One region of the Pantoea sp. X-Soil-TKNS-1211 genome, then DNA from elsewhere that is predicted to be linked to it. Evidence: predicted binding sites of a transcription regulator. Region 1 holds the regulator's gene; the other holds the start of a gene.
The links. The regulator PurR, encoded in region 1, represses purine synthesis genes. The targets are predictions, from matches to a motif close to CANGCAAACGTTTGCNTG.
Positions count from the first base shown of each region.

Region 2: the regulator PurR is predicted to act here: its motif matches at 7,307-7,324, upstream of rbsD (D-ribose pyranase).

Region 1 covers NZ_AP035953.1:1,964,235-1,974,007, reverse strand. The annotation lists gene eptA (phosphoethanolamine transferase EptA) at 166-1,803, shown strand; gene AC6I8W_RS09480 (TetR/AcrR family transcriptional regulator) at 1,843-2,439, shown strand; gene AC6I8W_RS09475 (alkene reductase) at 2,489-3,586, shown strand; gene gloA (lactoylglutathione lyase) at 3,682-4,089, shown strand; gene rnt (ribonuclease T) at 4,203-4,871, shown strand; gene AC6I8W_RS09460 (Grx4 family monothiol glutaredoxin) at 4,906-5,241, opposite strand; gene AC6I8W_RS09455 (C40 family peptidase) at 5,604-6,389, shown strand; gene cydH (cytochrome bd-I oxidase subunit CydH) at 6,445-6,534, opposite strand; gene purR (HTH-type transcriptional repressor PurR) at 6,820-7,845, shown strand; gene punR (DNA-binding transcriptional activator PunR) at 7,842-8,753, opposite strand; gene punC (purine nucleoside transporter PunC) at 8,862-9,773, shown strand, end outside.
Region 2 covers NZ_AP035953.1:4,329,211-4,338,983, forward strand. The annotation lists gene mdtD (multidrug transporter subunit MdtD) at 96-1,499, shown strand; gene rbsR (ribose operon transcriptional repressor RbsR) at 1,496-2,488, opposite strand; gene rbsK (ribokinase) at 2,493-3,422, opposite strand; gene rbsB (ribose ABC transporter substrate-binding protein RbsB) at 3,488-4,363, opposite strand; gene rbsC (ribose ABC transporter permease) at 4,390-5,361, opposite strand; gene rbsA (ribose ABC transporter ATP-binding protein RbsA) at 5,358-6,866, opposite strand; gene rbsD (D-ribose pyranase) at 6,874-7,293, opposite strand; gene AC6I8W_RS20490 (carbohydrate-binding protein) at 7,599-8,336, shown strand; gene AC6I8W_RS20495 (YgiW/YdeI family stress tolerance OB fold protein) at 8,354-8,749, opposite strand; gene qseB (quorum sensing response regulator transcription factor QseB) at 8,930-9,592, shown strand; gene qseC (quorum sensing histidine kinase QseC) at 9,589-9,773, shown strand, end outside.

The DNA.
Region 1 (9,773 bases):
ACGCTCACGGTCTACATTTCACGCAATAAATCCCCTAATCAGCACAAGGGTTACTGCTGCTTACCAAACAGGTCGCACGGCCTGGCCGTGCATTGAGGTTTCGTTAAGGTTTTCCTCATATTTTGTCTCTAATCTGACGCCATTCCGTTCCATGATTGAGTTTCCATGAAATCCCCGAATAAGTTACAGTGTCACAGTGGCTGGTTTAATTTCAGTGCTGCTTTCTTCTTTGCCATCATCTTAAACGGTCTGTTTTTGCTGCGGGCCTGGCAGATTATTAGCTACGAACGACTGCATGATTATCTGTTTGCCGCCAGTATTCCGGTGGTGCTGATTTCTGCCTTCTACTTCATTTTTAGTCTGATCGCCTGGCCATTTATCCGTAAGCCGCTGTTGATTGTGCTGGTACTGACCAGCGCCGCCGCCAACTACTTTATGCACAGTTTCGGCACCGTCATTGACACCAATATGATCGAAAACGTCTTCGAGTCGAATGCCCAGGAAGCCGGTGCACTGATCAGTCGTACATGGGCAATCTGGATGCTGCTGATGGGCATTCTGCCCGTCGCGGTCATCAGTAGTGTGCGCATCCGTGGCGGACAACGCTGGTGGTGGAGCCTGCTGCAACGTCTGGCCGGTGCACTTGGCGCGCTGCTGGTCATTTTGCTGATGGCAGTGTTGTTTTATAAAGACTACGCCTCGCTGGTCCGTAACAATAAAGGCCTGGTAAAAATGATTACCCCGGCGAATATCGTCAGTGGCACCGGTCATTATGTTGATCAACGTTGGCTTCAGGGCAACCAGCAACTGGTAAAAATTGGCGAGGATGCGCGTAAAGGTCCGTTGATTTCGTCTGAACAGAAGAAAACCCTGGTGATATTGGTGGTGGGGGAAACCGGTCGTGCAGAGGACTTTTCCCTCGGTGGCTATAATCGAGACACTAACCCGCAGTTGAAACAACAGCAGGTGATCTATTATCCGCAAGCCAGTTCCTGTGGCACCGAAACCGCCGTCTCTGTGCCCTGTATGTTCTCAAATATGTCGCGTGAGCATTACGACGCCAATCTTGCGCATCATCAGGAAGGCTTACTCGATGTGCTGGCGCATGCCGGGGTCAGTGTGCTGTGGCGTGAAAATGATGGGGGTTGCAAAGGGGCCTGTGATCGTGTGCCACATACCGACATGACGATGTGGAATCTGCCGCAGTATTGCCACGATGGTTTTTGTCTCGACGATGTTTTGCTGCATAACCTGGATAATTATATCGGTAGCTTACATAACGATGGCATCATCGTACTCCATCAGATGGGTAGCCACGGTCCGGCTTATTATCAGCGCTATCCAGCCCAATTCAGACGTTTTACCCCGACCTGTGATAGCAATCAGATTCAGGACTGCGACCATCAGGCACTGGTAAATACTTATGATAATTCACTGCTCTACACTGATGATATGCTGAGTCGTACCATCGACAAGCTGAAGTCGCTGAGTGATCGTTTCAATGTGGCGATGGTGTATCTCTCCGATCACGGAGAGTCGCTGGGTGAACATGGCATGTATCTGCACGGTGCGCCTTATATGTTCGCCCCTTCGCAGCAAACGCATATTCCGTTACTGCTGTGGATGTCGCCCGGTTACGCCAACGCGTACCACATTAATCAGGGCTGTTTACGCCAGCAGGCGGGGGATACACCAGTGTCACAAGACAACCTGTTCCATACCCTGTTGGGCATGTTCAACATCCAGACTGGCGAGTATCAACCTCAGCTGGATATGATCAGATCGTGCCAGACTCTCAGTTAAGCATTGTATTAGACTGACTGGTCTACTAATCTGCTGCCCATGAACAAGACTCAACAACGCAACGAAACCCGAGAACATCTGCTCGCTACTGGCGAGCAGCTGTGTCTGCAACGTGGTTTTACCGGCATGGGCCTCAGCGAGATGCTGGCGCTAGCGGAAGTACCGAAAGGTTCGTTTTACCACTACTTCCGCTCGAAAGAAGCCTTTGGCGTCGCCCTGCTGGAGCGTTATTTTGTGCACCATTTGCAGATGATCGACCGACAGCTCAATCAACCGGACGCAACAGCACGCGAGCGGTTCCTGCAACATTTCCGCAGCGCTGAAAGCGTTTTTATCGAACAGGGCCATATTATGGGTTGCCTGGGCGTGAAACTCTCTGCAGAAGTCTGCGATTTGTCGGAACCGATGCGCGATGCGCTGCAACAAGGTGCGAATGCTGTTATCGGCGCCTACGCCCGCTGCCTGAAAGAAGTGGCCGCAGGACAGCCACTGCCTTATGGTCAAACCCCGCAGCAGCTGGCACAGCGCTGTTATTTGTTATGGCTGGGTGCCAGCCTGCAAAGCAAAATTTCACGAGAGCCAGGGCCAATCAGCCTGGCGTTTGAAACCATTGAACAGTGGCTGAATAGCCACTGATTTTAAAAACTGCAGTTTCTAGACGACCGGTCTAATACAGGAGTCAAACATGGCGAGTAAACAGCTGTTCTCCCCTCTGAAAGTGGGTGCGATTACCGTACCTAACCGTGTTTTTATGGCCCCGCTGACGCGTCTGCGCAGCATCGAGCCAGGCGATATCCCGACGCCACTGATGGCTGAGTATTATCAGCAACGGGCCAGCGCCGGGTTGATCATCACCGAAGCAACGCAAATTTCTTTCCAGGCGAAAGGTTATGCAGGTGCACCGGGGCTGCATACTCAGCAGCAAATTGCCGCGTGGAAAGCAATTAACGAAGCCATTCATGGTGCGGGTGGACATAGCGCGGTTCAGCTCTGGCATACCGGCCGCATCTCTCATAATAGCGTGCAGCCAGACGGCCTGCCTCCAGTGGCACCTTCCGCGCTGGCCGCAGGCACACGTACTTCACTGCGCCACACCGATGGCAGCGTCTATCGTGAAGATACCTCGCTGCCACGTGCGTTGAGCATCGCAGAAATTCAACAGATTGTGGCAGACTTCGGTCAGGCTGCCGCTAATGCGCGCGAAGCAGATTTTGACCTGCTGGAATTGCACTCTGCCCATGGTTATTTGATGCATCAGTTCCTTGCGCCGGGATCCAACCAGCGCACCGATGAATATGGCGGCTCGATTGCCAAACGCGGTCGTTTCGCGCTGGAAGTGGTAGATGCGGCGATTGCCAACTGGTCGGCTGACCGTATTGGTATCCGTATTTCACCGATTGGTGCTTTCCAGAACCTGGAGAACGGCCCGGATGAAGAAGCCGCTGCACTGTGGTACATCTCCGAGCTGGGTAAACGTAAAATCGCTTATCTGCATCTGTCAGAACCGGACTGGGCAGGTGGCCAACCCTACAGCGATGCTTTCCGTGAGAAAGTGCGCGCGCTGTTCCCCGGGGTGATCATTGGTGCCGGCGCCTATAGCGTTGAGAAAGCAGATGACCTGATTCAGCGTGGTCTGATCGATGCCGTCGCGTTTGGCCGCGATTTTATCGCCAACCCGGACCTGGTTGCGCGCCTGCAACAAGATGCGCCGCTTAACCCACAACGCCCGGAAAGTTTCTACGGCGGTGGTGCCGAAGGCTATACCGACTACCCTACTCTGTAAAATCACCCCGCTGCCGCCCCAATGTGCGGCAGCGCTGTTTTTTCGTAGCGTTAACTCGCTATACTTAGCTTTTGTGCTTTTTAAAAGAGGATGTTATGCGTTTACTTCATACTATGTTACGCGTTGGCGATCTGGAACGTTCAATTGAGTTTTATACCCAAGTGCTGGGTATGCGTCTGCTGCGCAAGAGCGAGAACACGGAATACAAATACACGCTGGCTTTTGTCGGTTACACCGAAGAGAGCGAAGGTGCGGTGATTGAGCTGACCTACAACTGGGGCGTGGATAGCTATGACCTTGGTAACGCGTACGGTCATATCGCGCTGGGCGTTGATGATGTTGCTGCCACCTGTGACCAAATCCGTCATGCCGGTGGCAAAGTGACGCGTGAAGCCGGTCCGGTAAAAGGCGGCACCACGGTCATTGCATTTGTTGAAGATCCCGATGGCTACAAAATCGAGCTGATCGAAAACAAACATGCCGGACACGGCATCGGCAACTAACGCTGTTTGCCAGGTCAGCCTGGTCTTTTACGGGCTGGCCCTCCTCTGCTGCTGCACCCTCCCGCGATTTTTGCCATAATGCGCGCTGCCTCAATTATTGCTATGAGATCCTGATGTCTGAATCGAACGCCTTAAATGCTCTCCATCAACGCTTTCGCGGTTTTTATCCCGTGGTGATCGACGTCGAAACTGCCGGTTTTAATGCCAAAACCGATGCCCTGTTAGAAATCGCTGCCACCACCCTGAAGATGGATGATGACGGCTGGCTGCATTGCGACGAAACGCTGCATTTCCACGTTGAACCTTTTGAAGGCGCGATTCTTAACCCGGAAGCCCTGGCGTTTACCGGGATTGACCCCAGCAACCCGCTGCGTGGCGCGGTGAGCGAATATGATGCGCTGCATGCCATTTTTAAGATGGTGCGCAAAGGAATGAAAGACACCCATTGCAACCGTGCGATCATCGTGGCGCACAATGCGACCTTCGATCATAACTTCCTGATGGCTGCCGCTGAGCGCGTCAGCCTGAAGCGCAATCCCTTTCATCCGTTCGCGACGTTCGATACCGCAGCATTAAGTGGATTAGTGTTGGGGCAGACCGTGCTGGCAAAAGCCTGCAAGGCGGCAGGAATGGATTTTGATAGCACTCAGGCGCATTCGGCCCTGTACGACACCGAACAAACTGCCATCCTGTTTTGTGAACTGGTGAACCGCTGGAAGCGCCTGGGTGGCTGGCCACTGGCATACAGTGACGATCTGTCGGAAGAAGACACCGCCGAGTGACCAAAAGAAAGGCCGACGATTGTCGGCCTTGCCATTATTCTGCTTCTTTATGCTTCTCAGCAGTTTCTTTAATCAGCGGCTGAAGTTCACCACGCTGGAACATCTCAACGATGATGTCGCAACCACCAACCAGCTCGCCATCAACCCACAGCTGCGGGAAAGTCGGCCAGTTAGCGTATTTTGGCAACTCAGCACGGATATCCGGGTTTTGCAGGATATCAACATACGCGAAGCGCTCACCACAGGCAGACAGAGCCTGTACCGCTTGTGCAGAGAAACCGCAGCTTGGCAGTTTCGGCGAACCTTTCATGTACAGCAGGATCGGGTTTTCTGCGATCTGGCGCTGGATTTTCTCAACAGTACTCATTATTGCCTTCCTTAATTCCTCACTTCGTGTTTGTTTATTGTAGCGACTTCACCCCCGCACTGAAAACGGGATTTTGCAGTCGAGGCACATCAATCGCCATGTTTGTTAAGTTCCAGTACCACACATAACATTTCCATATCATGAATAAGCATGAACCGATTAATAATTGGCAATATTTCTGCTGGGTTAACCAGCTGAAATCGCTCATTTTTGCCCCATATCAAGTCTGCTAACAGATTAATAGAAAAATGCCTTACCTTTTGGAAAAAAACTGGATTAGAATCATCTCGGCGCTGATCATTGATCAGATTTTTCTAACATAGCCGCAGGCTGTTACTTCAGACTGCTTAACCTGTAACCGGACTATGCGTTTACTCATTACGCTTTTTATGCTGGCTTTCGCTCAACTGTTTTTTAATGTGGCTTCTGCATCCCCGCATGCGCCCATCAATGCCAGTTTGCATAACGCTGAGAAGAAAAGTGCGCGCGAAGATGAGCGTCGTAAACGACGCCCGGTAAAAACCAGCACGAAGAAATCCCGCCTCGCCACCAGTGTTCAGAAGTTAAAGCTGAAAAAACAGCCGAAAACAGAAACCGCGCTGCATAAAACCCGGAGTAAAAAGACCCGGCTGAAATCGCCGTCAAAAAAATATGGTCATCAGCGTGTAGCAAAGAAAACTGAGAAGTTGGACGATGACCGCGATCTGACCACCATCAAGATGAGCAATTCTCATCGTCAGCGTTATCAGAAAGCGCGAGAGACCGCGATGAACAAACTGATGGGGCAGATTGGCAAACCTTACCAGTGGGGCGGCACCTCACCACATACCGGTTTCGATTGCAGTGGTTTGGTGTGGTATGCGTACAAGGACCTGGTCAAATACAAATTCCCACGCACCGCGAACGAAATGTACCACCTGCGTGATGCGGCACCGATTAAGCGTGACATGCTGGAGAAAGGGGATTTAGTGTTCTTCCGCATTAATCATCGTGGTACTGCCGATCATGTTGGCGTTTATCTTGGCAACGGCAAATTTATTCAGTCGCCACGAACCGGTAAAGATATTCAAATCAGTGCGTTGGGTGAGGATTACTGGTTGAAACACTATGTCGGCGCACGCCGTATGATGACGCCCAAGACCATCCGCTAGAGCAACCCGATCGAAAGAAGAAGCCGGACACTGATTTTCAGGTCCGGCTTTTTTATTAATGAAGGATCGCGGTGAAGCTGAATACGATAATCATTAGCAGCGCGCCCACGGTGGTAAACAGCGCCAGTTTCAGGTCTGTACTCATCACAACTCCTTAGTCACATTAATTGAAGGGTTATCGTGATTTTCTCACACCCCCCGGCAAAAATCTCGTGTTATCCGCGCCAGCTTGCTAGAATCGCCGCCTTTCGTTGCGCAACAGTTTTTGCGCACGCTGTGTTTGCGGCAAGTTAAAGTGTTATTGACTGAGTGTTAACGTCTTTTTCTTCGCCATTTGCCCCGAAAATCGGGGCGCAAAACCATTAGCAGACGCAAACGTTTAACAATATACTTATCAGTTAGTTGCGATAAGCCCGGGAGTACCATTTTCATGGCAACAATTAAAGATGTGGCGAAACGCGCCGGTGTCTCTACCACCACGGTTTCGCATGTCATCAACAAGACGCGTTTCGTCGCGGAAGAGACGCGTAACGCCGTATGGGAAGCGATCAAAGAGCTGCATTACTCGCCCAGCGCCGTGGCGCGCAGCCTGAAAGTTAACCACACCAAAACTCTGGGGCTGCTGGCCACCTCCAGTGAAGCCCCCTATTTCGCCGAAATTATCGAGGCAGTGGAAAACCATTGTTTCGATCGTGGTTACACGCTGATCCTTGGCAATGCGCATAACGATCTGCAAAAACAGCGCGCGTATCTGTCAATGATGGCGCAGAAGCGCGTCGATGGCCTGCTGGTCATGTGTTCTGAATACCCTGATGACCTGCTGACCATGCTGGAAGAAAATCGCAACATCCCGATGGTGGTGATGGACTGGGGTGCATCGCGTGGCGACTTTACTGATACGGTGCAGGATAACGCCTTCCAGGGCGGTTATCTTGCCGGTCGTTACCTGATAGAGCGTGGCCATCGTGACATCGGTGCTATTCCTGGACAAATGGAGCGCAACACCGGCGGTGGCCGTCATGCAGGATTCATGCAGGCGCTGAACGAAGCAGGCATCACTGCGCGCCCCGAGTGGATTGTGCAGGGTGATTTCGAACCGGAGTCAGGTTATCAGGCGATGCAGCAGATCCTCAATCAGAAACAACGCCCAACTGCGGTGTTCTGTGGCGGCGATATCATGGCTATGGGCGCGATTTGTGCCGCAGATGAAATGGGCCTGCGTGTGCCACAGGATATTTCGGTGATCGGTTATGACAACGTGCGCAACGCCCGCTATTTCACTCCCGCGTTAACCACCGTGCATCAACCCAAAGCCCAGTTGGGGGAAAAAGCGCTGGAAATGCTGCTGGATCGCATTACCAGCAAGCGTGAAGAACCGCAGACCATTGAGGTTCAGCCGACGCTGATTGAACGTCGTTCCGTCGCGGATGGCCCCTTCCGCGACTACCGCCGCTAAGCCTCCGTTTCGCTCAGCCATTCCTGGTTGAGCGTTTCGGCATCGCCAAGATAGGTCAACAACCAGCTCAATGCCGGTGAGTTGCGTTGTTCTGACCAGCTGACACAACAAGGGCTATCCGGGAACGGCGTGGGTAACGCTAACTCAGTTAGGGCACCGCTATCCAGCAACGGTCGGGCTAAATGGCCCGGCACCATGCCAACGCATAATCCAGCCAGCAAGCAGTCGAGGCCAGTTTCCCATTCCGGCACCACCAGTCGGCGCTGATTATCCAATGTCCAGGTCATACGTCGCGGCAGCGCCCGTGAGGTGTCTTCCAGCACCAGAGAAGGCCAGGCTCTCAGGGTCTCTTCGTCCAACAAGGTACTTTTCGCCAGTGGATGATCGGGACTGACCACACAGCGCCAGTTAAGTGCCCCCATGTCCTGAAAAGCGAAACGACCGCCAACCGGGATCGCCTGGGTGGCGCCAATTGCCACATCGACCCGCCCATCGGCCAGCGCATCCCAGACGCCGTTGAACACTTCATAGCTGATTATCAACTCCATATCGGGAAAGTGGCGATAGAAATCCTTGACCAATTGACGAGTACGCTGCGGTTTCACAATACAATCCACCGCAATACTGAGCTGACCACGCCAGCCATTCGCCAATTGTTGGCACTGCCGCCGCGTGGCCAGCATTTTTTTGATAACACTTCGCCCCTCACGTACAAAATGTTCTCCTGCCGCCGTTAACACCACTTCCCGATGCTGACGTTCGAACAACGGCACAGCCAACCAGGTTTCGAGCTGGCGCACCGTATAGCTGATGGCAGAAGGCACCCGGTGTAACTCCTGCGCCGCCGCACTGAAACTACCGGTTCGAGCCACAGCATCCACCACCTCAAGAGCGTATTCAGACCACATGTTTTTGCCTGCAAATTTTTTGATAGCACTGCGCAAATATTAACGTTTCACAAAGCCCCTCGCACGCTTTTACACTCCCCCGCGTTTACCTGTCTAAAGAGAATTACCATGTTGTCATCAAAAGGATTTCTGCCTTATCTTGCTTTACTCAGCATGCTGGGCTTTCTGGCTACGGATATGTACCTGCCGGCATTCGGTGCCATGCAGCAGGATTTTGCCACCACACCCGGCACGATCAGTGCCAGTCTCAGCCTGTTCCTTGGCGGGTTTGCCTGCGCGCAGGTGTTCTGGGGACCGCTGTCTGACCGATTCGGTCGTAAGCCGATTCTGCTGGCAGGATTAGTGATTTTTGCCCTCGGCTGCCTGGGGATGTTGTGGGCGACTGACGTCCGCCTGATGCTGGCGCTGCGCTTTGTACAGGCTGTGGGTGTCTGTGCGGCTGCCGTGAGCTGGCAGGCATTGGTGGTGGATCGTTATCCGCAGAGCCAGGCTAACAAAGTTTTTGCCACCATTATGCCGCTGGTTGCCTTGTCACCGGCGCTCGCCCCATTACTGGGTGCCTGGCTGATGGGACATTTTCACTGGCGAAGCATCTTCCTGCTGCTGACGCTAATCACCCTGGTGTTGCTGATCGGTACTCTGTGCCTCGCCAATCCCAGGCGTACTCAAACCACCCGAGCGCCTCAGCCAGGCTGGCTGACGCTGCTGGCATCACGTTCCTATAGCGGTAATGTATTGATTTATTCAGCCTGTTCCGCCAGTTTTTTCGCCTGGCTGACCGGTTCACCCTTCATCCTCGCGGATGTAGGTTTGTCACCGGCGGATATTGGTCTGAGCTACGTGCCGCAGACTATCGCCTTTCTGATCGGTGGATTTGGCTGCCGCGCGCTACTGAATCGTTTTCACGGAAAACAATTGCTGCCGTGGTTGCTGGTGATCTACAGTCTGAGCATTCTTGGCCTGTTTGTGGTGGCACAACTCTCTTCACCGGCCCTGTGGGCATTGCTGCTGCCGTTTTGC
Region 2 (9,773 bases), 2.0 Mb from region 1:
TCATCGTAATGGCCTCAAACGTAAGTGCTATCCTGTTGGTCCAATCGCAGTTTTCCCCCTGCTGCAGACAGAATTTTATTAAAGAAGGACTTTAAATGATTCGCTCCGCGCGCAGTATGGCCGGTTTGCCCTGGATCGCCGCTATGGCATTTTTCATGCAATCGCTCGATGCCACAATCCTTAACACCGCGCTTCCTGCCATCGCCACCAGCCTCCAACGTTCTCCCCTTGCTATGCAATCCGCCGTTATTAGCTATACACTGACCGTTGCGATGTTAATTCCCGTCAGCGGCTGGCTGGCCGATCGCTTTGGCACACGCAAAATCTTTATCCTTGCAGTATCACTGTTCACCCTGGGTTCACTGGCCTGCGCCTTGTCTGGCAGCCTGGGGTTACTGGTTTTCTCGCGCGTGGTACAAGGGATTGGCGGCGCGATGATGATGCCCGTGGCACGACTGGCGCTGCTACGCGCCTATCCACGCAGTGAACTGCTGCCGGTACTCAACTTTGTCACCATGCCTGGCCTGGTCGGGCCGATATTGGGACCTATGCTGGGCGGCTTACTGGTCACCTATGCCAGTTGGCACTGGATCTTCCTGATTAACATCCCCATCGGACTGCTTGGCATCTTTTATGCCCGTAAGTACATGCCGGATTTCACTACCCCCAAACGGCGTTTCGACTTCAGTGGGTTTGTATTATTCGGCGTCGGGCTGGTGTTGATATCGATTGGTATCGAATTGTTCGGCGAACGTATTGTGTCACCCTGGCAGGCGACTGCGGTACTGTTCACGGGGGTGTTGTTATTGCTTCTCTATATAGTACATGCGCGCCGCCATCCGGCACCGCTGATCAGTTTGCCAATGTTTAAAACTCGTACCTTTTCCATCGGAATCATTGGCAATATCGCCTCACGTCTCGGAACCGGGTGTATTCCCTTCCTGATGCCGTTGATGTTACAGGTTGGGTTTGGCTATCCGGCGATTATTGCCGGTTGCATGATGGGACCGACCGCCATTGGCTCGTTACTGGCCAAATCCACCGTTACCCAAGTCTTACGTCGCTTTGGTTATCGCCACACGCTGGTCGGCATTTCGGTGATTATCGGTTTCCTGATTGCCTCCTTCTCGCTGCAAACACCAGGAGGAAGTGTGTCATTGCTGCTGCTGGCGTTGTTTGTGCTGGGAATGGCGATGTCGACACAGTTCACCGCGATGAACACCATCACCCTGGCGGATCTGAATGATGAGAACGCCAGCGGTGGAAATAGCGTACTGGCCGTGACGCAACAGCTGTCCATCAGCTTTGGGGTGGCGGTGAGTGCCGCCGTGCTGCGCTTTTATCAGGAATTTGACGGCACCACGGTGCAACATTTCCACGCTACCTTCCTGACGATGGGCGTTATCACTGTGCTGGCCGCATTTACCTTTATGCTGCTACGTAATGGCGATGGTCGCCATTTGATTACTAACCGCGACAAAAAGAAGAAGAGTGCTTAGACCGAACCACGCTCCACCAGCTCCGGCGTCAGGACCAGCGTTTGCTGACTGGCGTCGGGGTCGCTCATCCGATGAATAAGCGTATCAATCGCCAACTCACCCAACTCATCTTTAGGTTGATGGACGGTACTTAACGGCGGCGTCAGATAACGAGAAAGTTCGATATTGTCATACCCCATCACCGCAATATCCTGCGGCACACGCAGCCCGGCCTGAAACAGCGCGTGGTAGACACCCACAGCCATCGCATCGTTGCTGGTAAACACCGCTTCCGGCAGCGGATCCAACGTCAACAGTTGGTTCATGGCGTTAAATCCACCCTGAAACTCAAAATCACCATCAACCACATAGCCCGGCAGAACCGGCAATCCGCTGTTAGACATGGCTTTATGGAAGCCATCCAGTCGTAATCGCGCTGGGGTCTTATCCAGTGGCCCGGCAATGCAGGCAATACGATGATAACCACGATCGATCAGATGCTGTGTGGCCATCTCACCACCCAGCAGCGCGTTATCCTGAATAATGTCGCCGCGACCTTCAAAAGGTGCCCAATCCATCATCACCATCGGAATTGACGGGTAGCGATTCAGGATATCCGCCGAGGGCAGATGTGTTTCCGTGCACATGATCAGCAGGCCATCAACACGCTTTTGCAGCAACGTTTCCAGGCTGCGGTTCATACGCTCCTCATCGCCTTCGGTATTGCACAGAATCAGGCTGTAGCCACGTTCATAACAACTGTTCTCTACGCCGCGCACCACTTCAGAATAGAAGGGGTTATTGCTGGCAGTCAGAAGCATGCCTATGGTGCGTGTCTGATTGATTTTCAGGCTGCGCGCGAGAGCAGAAGGAGCGTAATTGAGCGAACGGATGGCCTGCTCCACCTTTTCGCGCACCTGTTCGCTAACAAAGCGATTGTTGTTAATCACATGCGAAACGGTAGAAGTGGAGACGCCCGCGAGACGGGCGACATCTTTCATGGTAGCCAAGCGATTAGCCCTGTTGTTGCAGGAAGGCATCAATCTCGGTACGCCACGGCACCGAGGGCTGAGCGCCTGGGCGCGTCACAGCAATGGCCGCTGCCGCATGCGCGAAACGTACCGCATCATGCATAAATACACCTTCCAGACGGGCGGTAATAAAGGCACCGTTAAAGGTATCACCCGCCGCAATGGTGTCGACCGCCTGTACGCTAAACCCAGGAATGCGCACGCCGTCGCCTTGCTCGCTCAACCAGACACCACGACGACCAAGGGTAATCAGCACCGTCTGGATACCTTTGCCATGCAGCACCGCCGCCGCACGCGCCGCATCGTCATCACTTTTCACCGCAATGCCGGTGAGAATTTCTGCTTCGGTTTCGTTCGGCGTGATGATATCAATCAGCGCTAACAGTTCATCGGAAAGATGGGTCGCAGGAGCCGGATTGAGAATGACCTGCGTCTGCTGCGCTTTGGCGATTTTCGCCGCCGCTAACACGCTTTCCAACGGTGACTCCAGCTGCATCAACAACGCATCAGCATCCGCGATCACCTGTTGATGACGATCAACACAGGCAGGCGTCAACGCCGCGTTGGCACCGGAATAGATGCCGATATTGTTTTCACCTTCGCTATTAACGAAGATCATCGCCACACCGGTGGCTTCATCCGCCACGGTTTCCACCGGGGCGGTATCAATTCTGTCCTGCTGCAATTGCTGACGGATGCGTTCGCCAATGTCGTCTGCACCCACACAGGCAATAAAGGCGATATCGGCACCGGCGCGTCCGGCGGCTACCGCCTGATTAGCCCCTTTACCGCCAAAGGCAATTTGATACTGTTTCCCGATCACCGTTTCGCCCGGACGTGGAAAATGGGCGAGATTAAGGATGTGATCGGCATTGATGCTGCCGAGTACGGCCAGTTTTGCGCTTTTGCTCATAGGGAGTGATCCATCAAAATTGCGCCACCTCAATGGTGGCGCGTTGCCCTGCTTTTCTTCGCGTGTTATTTGGTAACCAGTTTCAGATCGACCGGGTTGATCGCCTGCACTTTTTCACCTTTCAATACTTTATCCGCAGTCTCTACACCGATGATACCAATCTTGTCGGGCATCTGTGCAACCGTCGCGGTCAGTTTACCTGCTTCTACTGCTTTTACACCGTCAGCGGTGCCGTCAAAACCCACCACCAGCACGTCAGTTTTACCGGCGGTTTGCAGTGCACGCAGTGCGCCCAGCGCCATTTCGTCGTTCTGTGCGAATACCGCCTGCACATCCGGATGTGCCTGCAACAGGTTCTGCATTACGTTCAAACCTTTGGTACGGTCAAAATCCGCTGGCTGACTGGCGAGGATATTGAATTTATGTGCATCGGCAGCCTGTTTGAAGCCCTCACCACGTTCACGCGCGGCGGAAGTACCGGCAATACCCTGCAACTCGATGATTTTCGCGCCATCACCCAGTTTCTTCGCAATGAAGTCACCCGCCATTTTGCCGCCAAAGCGGTTATCTGATGCCACATGGCTCACTACCGTACCTTGTGACGCCACGCGGTCGAGGGTGATCACCGGAATATTGGCCTGGTTTGCCATTTTCACCGCGTTGCCAACGGCATCAGAGTCGGTCGGGTTGATCAGCATCAGCTTGGTGCCACGCACGGTGAGATCCTGCACGTTCGCCAGTTCTTTCGCCGGGTTGTTCTGTGAATCCAGCACGACCAGGTTATAACCCAGCTTATCCGCTTCTTTCTGTGCGCCATCTTTCAGCGCCACAAAGAACGGGTTGTTCAGGGTAGAAACCACCAGAGCGATAGTATCCTTCGCCATCGCGCTGGCACTCAGAGTGGCGCCAAGAATGACGGCCAATGCGGTTAACTTTTTCATTAATTCATCCTGTGTGAAGGTCAGAGTTATTTACTGCTTTTGTTATCCACCAGCACTGCCAGCAGAATTACTACTGCTTTTACAATCATTTGATAGTAGGAGGAGACACCCAACAGATTGAGGCCATTGTTCAGGAAACCGAGAATTAATGCCCCGATCAGCGTACCCATGATGCGACCTTTGCCGCCCGCCAGGCTGGTGCCGCCCAGTACCACGGCAGCGATGGCATCCAGTTCATAACCCGTGCCTGCCGTTGGCTGTGCCGAGGAGAGTCGCGCCACCTCGATAGTGCCTGCCAGCGCCGCCAGCATGCCGCACAGTGAATAGACGATGATTTTGACGCGGTTGACATTGATACCCGACAGACGCGTGGCCGCTTCGTTACCGCCCAGCGCATAGATATAACGTCCCAGACGCGTGTGATGCAGCATGTACCAGGCCAGCGCGAACACCACCGCCATCAGCCATACCGGGGTCGGAATCCCCAGCGGACGGCCAATGCCGAACCAGCCAAACAGATCAGCGTTATCGCTAAAGCCGGTATTAATCGGGCTGCCGTCGGTGTAGACCATGGTGACGCCACGCAACAGCAGCATCATCACCAGCGTCGCGATAAACGCCTGCACTTTGCCGCGCGCCACAATGGTGCCGGTGATACCGCCAATCGCCGCACCCAGTGCCAGCGAGGCCGCCACCGCCACCAGCGCATTAACTTCGTGACCAACAATCGAGGCCGCCACCGCGCCGGTCAGCGCCAGCAGCGAGCCAACGGACAGATCGATGCCTGAGGTCAGGATCACCAGCGTCATCCCCACCGCCATAATGGCGTTGACCGAAGTCTGTTGCAGGATGTTGAACAGGTTGGCGACGGTAAAGAAATTCGGGCTGAGGCTGGCAACCACGACAATCAGCACAATCAGCGCAATCAGCGATTTCTGCTCCAGCAACCAGGCTTTGCTGAACCAGCGACGGCTGGCGGGTAAGGTTTGGGTACTCATACAACTAACTCCTCGCTGTGTTGCTTACCGACTGCTGCCGCCATCAGGGATTCCTGGCTAGCCTGCTCACGGGTAAATTCGCCACTCAGATGGCCCTCATGCATCACCAGAATGCGATCGCTCATACCCAGTACTTCAGGCATTTCGGACGACACCAGGATGATGCTCAGCCCATCGGCTTTAAACTGGTTAATTAACTGATAAATCTCTTTTTTCGCGCCAACATCCACGCCGCGTGTCGGCTCATCAAGGATCAACACATTTGGTCGCGTCATTAGCCCGCGGGCAATCGCCACTTTTTGCTGATTACCACCAGAAAGCAGGCCGATCGGCTGCTCCATGGAGGGGGTTTTCACGTTGAACAGGCGGATAAAATCGCCCACCGCCAGCTGTTCTTCCGCGTGTTTCAGGCTGCCATTACCGCGGCTGAAGTAACGCAGCGCGGTCAGTGACATGTTTTCTTTCACCGACATCCCCAGCACCAGACCATCGCGTTTGCGGTCTTCGGAGATATAAACGATGCCATTCGCCAGACCATCCTGCGGTGCATGTGTCACCACTTCGCGGCCGTCCAGCGTGACTTTGCCGCCGCTACGCGGCAGTGCGCCATATAACAACTTCATCAATTCGGTACGTCCCGCGCCCATCAGGCCGGAAACACCAAGGATTTCACCTTTACGCAGGTTAAAGCTGACGTCATGCACTCCCGGCCCGCTCAGGTTTTCCACCTGTAAACGCACCGCGCCTGGCGTCTGGTCAAGATGCGGGTACTGCTCCTCCAGCTTGCGCCCGACCATCATCTCAATCAGGCTCTCTTCACTCAGCTCGCTAACCGGACGCTCGGCAATAAACTGCCCGTCGCGGAACACCGTGACGTCATCGCAAATCTCAAAGATCTCTTTCATACGGTGGGAGATATAGACGATGCCGCACCCCTGCGCTTTCAACTCGTTAATCACGCGGAACAGCGACAGGGTTTCGGTGTCGGTCAGCGCATCCGTCGGCTCATCCATGATGATGACGCGCGACTGGAAGCTGAGAACCTTGGCGATCTCCACCATCTGCTGGTCGCCAATCGACAAATCACCCACCAGCTTATGGCTGTTAAAACGCAGGTTCAGACGCGCCAACAATGCATCCGCCTCGGCATACATCTTTTTCCACTCAATGCGGCCAAAACGGTTCACAAATTCACGTCCCAGGAAGATGTTCTCCGCCACAGTCAGTTGCGGGATCAGGTTGAGTTCCTGGTGAATGATGCCAATGCCCGCTTCCTGGGATGATTTTGGCCCGGAAAAAGTGGTTTCTTTGCCGAGCCAGTGCAGTGATCCGGCATCCATGCTGTAAATACCGGTCAGCACTTTCATCATGGTGGATTTACCGGCACCATTTTCGCCCACCAGCGCCATCACCCGACCAGGCCAAACAGCCAGCGATGCGCCTTTCAGCGCTTTCACACCGGGAAACGACTTTTCAATCCCTTTGAGTTGCAATAACGGTTGCATAGCGACCTCAGAAGGTAACGCCCGCGCTCAGGATGACATTCGCATACGGAGAGCACTCTCCGCTGCGAATGACCGCCTGACTACGCTGAGTCTGTTGTTTGAACTGTTCATGACTGGTGTAACGAATAGCGATGGTATTTCCCTGGTGTCGTTGCAAGGCATCGAGCACGGCGAGCAGTGCGCTATGGAGCTGCGGGTTGAACTGCTTAATCTCCTCCGCCATCAGAGCGCTCTCAACTTGCATCTCCTGGGTAACCACCGCAACAACCTGTAAAAACTCGGGTGTACCCGGCGTCAGCGCCAGATCGATACGTTGCGGTCCCACAGGAATGGGCAAACCCGCATCGGCAATCGCCAGCGTATCCGTGTGACCCAGACGGGCAATCACATGAGAGATTTCAGCATTTAACAAGCGACCTTTTTTCATTTCTTCCACTCCACAGCGAAACGTTTCGCTGACCGGAGTGTATAAAAAATGTATAGCAACTCAATGGTGGCATCACGGAAATGTGATCGCCATCGAAACGTTTCGCTTGTGCCAGAAAATATTTGAGTTTGGTGGGCCAAAAAACACATCTACAAACAACCGCACCCGAATTTTCTCAATCAATGAGAGAAACTCCCTGCGTTTCCAGAAGAAATTCCCTTCTGGTCCTTATGTTAAGTTTTTTCATAGGTAACGGAATGTGTATTTGTCGTGCGTAACCACGCAGGCATCGAGGATTGAATCTAATGAATTTTAAAATGAAAGCGCTTGCCAGCTTGATCGCCGTTTTATTGGTGGCTGCCGCTTATGCTGATGAGGTGAGCATAACACCAAGGGTTGAAGCGATCGGGCCTGTCGCGATCGTCTCAGCTGATTTCAGCGTTACAAGTTCATTGGACGAATCCGTCCTGTTTGAACTGGATGCTTCCGCCAGTAAGAATGCCGTTTCTTTTAGCTGGAAAGTGGCGGAAGGGAAAGGTGTTTTTTGGCTACAGGAAAAACCGGGAGGAGGCTGGAGAACCGAAGTTAATCAGGCCAAAGCCAAAGCACTGGTTCCGGCAAACCACACCGGTATCGCGGTTTATGAAGTCAGCGTAACGGACAAAGATGGCAACGTAGATACCAAACGCGTGACCATGACCGCCACTTCCCCGCTGTATTCATCCGTTCCGGAAAATCCAGCTAAACCCACTGAATTTCCAGATTGGGGTGAAGAAAGCACGTATATGGCAGGAGATAAGGTTACTTTCGCCGGTATTAAATACATTGCGACAAAATGGACCCAGTCTGAACCTGTTAATGGTGCGGGTTGGAAGTTTGCTGATCCGGAGCAGCTACGTGAATGGAATAAATCGATGTCCTATTCCACTAAGGATAAAGTCACCTGGCAGGGGAAAGCCTGGAAAGCAGCATATTGGACCCAGGGGAATACGCCGGGAGAACATTCAGTCTGGCTGGAGCTTGGCGAAGAAGAGGCTACCTGAGCAGCCTCTTAGAGAGATTACGGTAGTTTTCTGATCTGTTTCACGTCCAACTCAATCGCGTTGAAATCCTTATCCAGCTCGCCAGTCAGCTCAACGCGATCTTTGGGCGAAATGGTTTGTCCGTCCCAGCGTTTGTGATCGATTTCGACCTTCATGGTGCCCGTCTCATCGCGGAACAGGTAATCCTCTTTACCAATTTGCTTGTCCAGATAACCACGCACGGTGATCCAGCTATCGTCCTTCATCTCTTCAGCCTGCTTAACCGTCACAACGCTAGTGTTACCGGGCTGAAAGCCACCGGCATGACTTTGTGCGGCAGGCGCATTCGGGTCAACAAATCCCCCCTGTTGAGCCGCCAGAACCGGCATGGCTGCCAGCGCGACGATCGCAAAAATTGCTGCATGCTTTTTCATATTTCACCTCTTTTCCATGAATGTGCGGGATACAGGGGCTATTTCAACATACAGTTCTTAACAGGATCTTAAGGCTGATCAATTTATTAAAAATCGTGAAAATAAGGTCAAATGCTGCGATTTATCCTGTACATGAACCCTTCTGCTTCGTATAACACCAGGATACAGGGAGGGATTTACATGCGGATTTTATTGATTGAGGACGACACCTTAATTGGTGACGGCCTGAAAGTCGGCCTGACCAAACTCGGTTTCAGCGTGGACTGGTTTGTTTCCGGTGAAGCCGGGTTTCAGGCGCTGGCATCAGCCCCCTGGGATGCGGTGATCCTGGATTTGTCACTGCCGGAAAAAGATGGACTCGATATCCTGCGCCACTGGCGGCAACAAGGTCAGGACGTGCCGGTGTTGATCCTCACGGCACGCGATGCGCTCGATCAGCGGGTTCAGGGTTTGCAGCTGGGGGCGGATGATTATCTGTGCAAACCTTTTGCCCTGGCAGAAGTCTCGGCGCGTCTGGAGGCACTGATTCGTCGGCGTCACGGCCAGTTACAACCGGAGCTGCGCCACGGCAAGGTGGCGATGTCCCCCGCCAGCCACAGCGTGTTGCTGGCAGGCGAACCGATAACGTTGAAAAGCCGTGAACTGGCGCTGCTGGAGCTGTTCCTGCGTAATCCTGGTCAGGTGCTGACGCGCAGCCAGTTGGAGGAGAAACTCTACAGTTGGGATGACGATGTCTCCAGCAATGCCGTGGAGGTGCACATCCATCATCTGCGTAAAAAACTCGGCAGCCAGTTTATTCGAACCGTCCATGGCGTTGGCTACACGCTGGGGGCGGCAGAATGAGCCTGTTCCTGCGGCTCACCCTCGGTTTTGTGCTGCTGATCATACTGTGCTGGGGCAGTGCCAGCCTGAGCGCCTGGCATCAGACACGCGAAACTGTCAATGAACTGTTTGATACCCAGCAAATGCTGTTCGCCAAACGCCTGCTGGCACTCGACCCGGCGACGCTGCATAGCGCGACGTT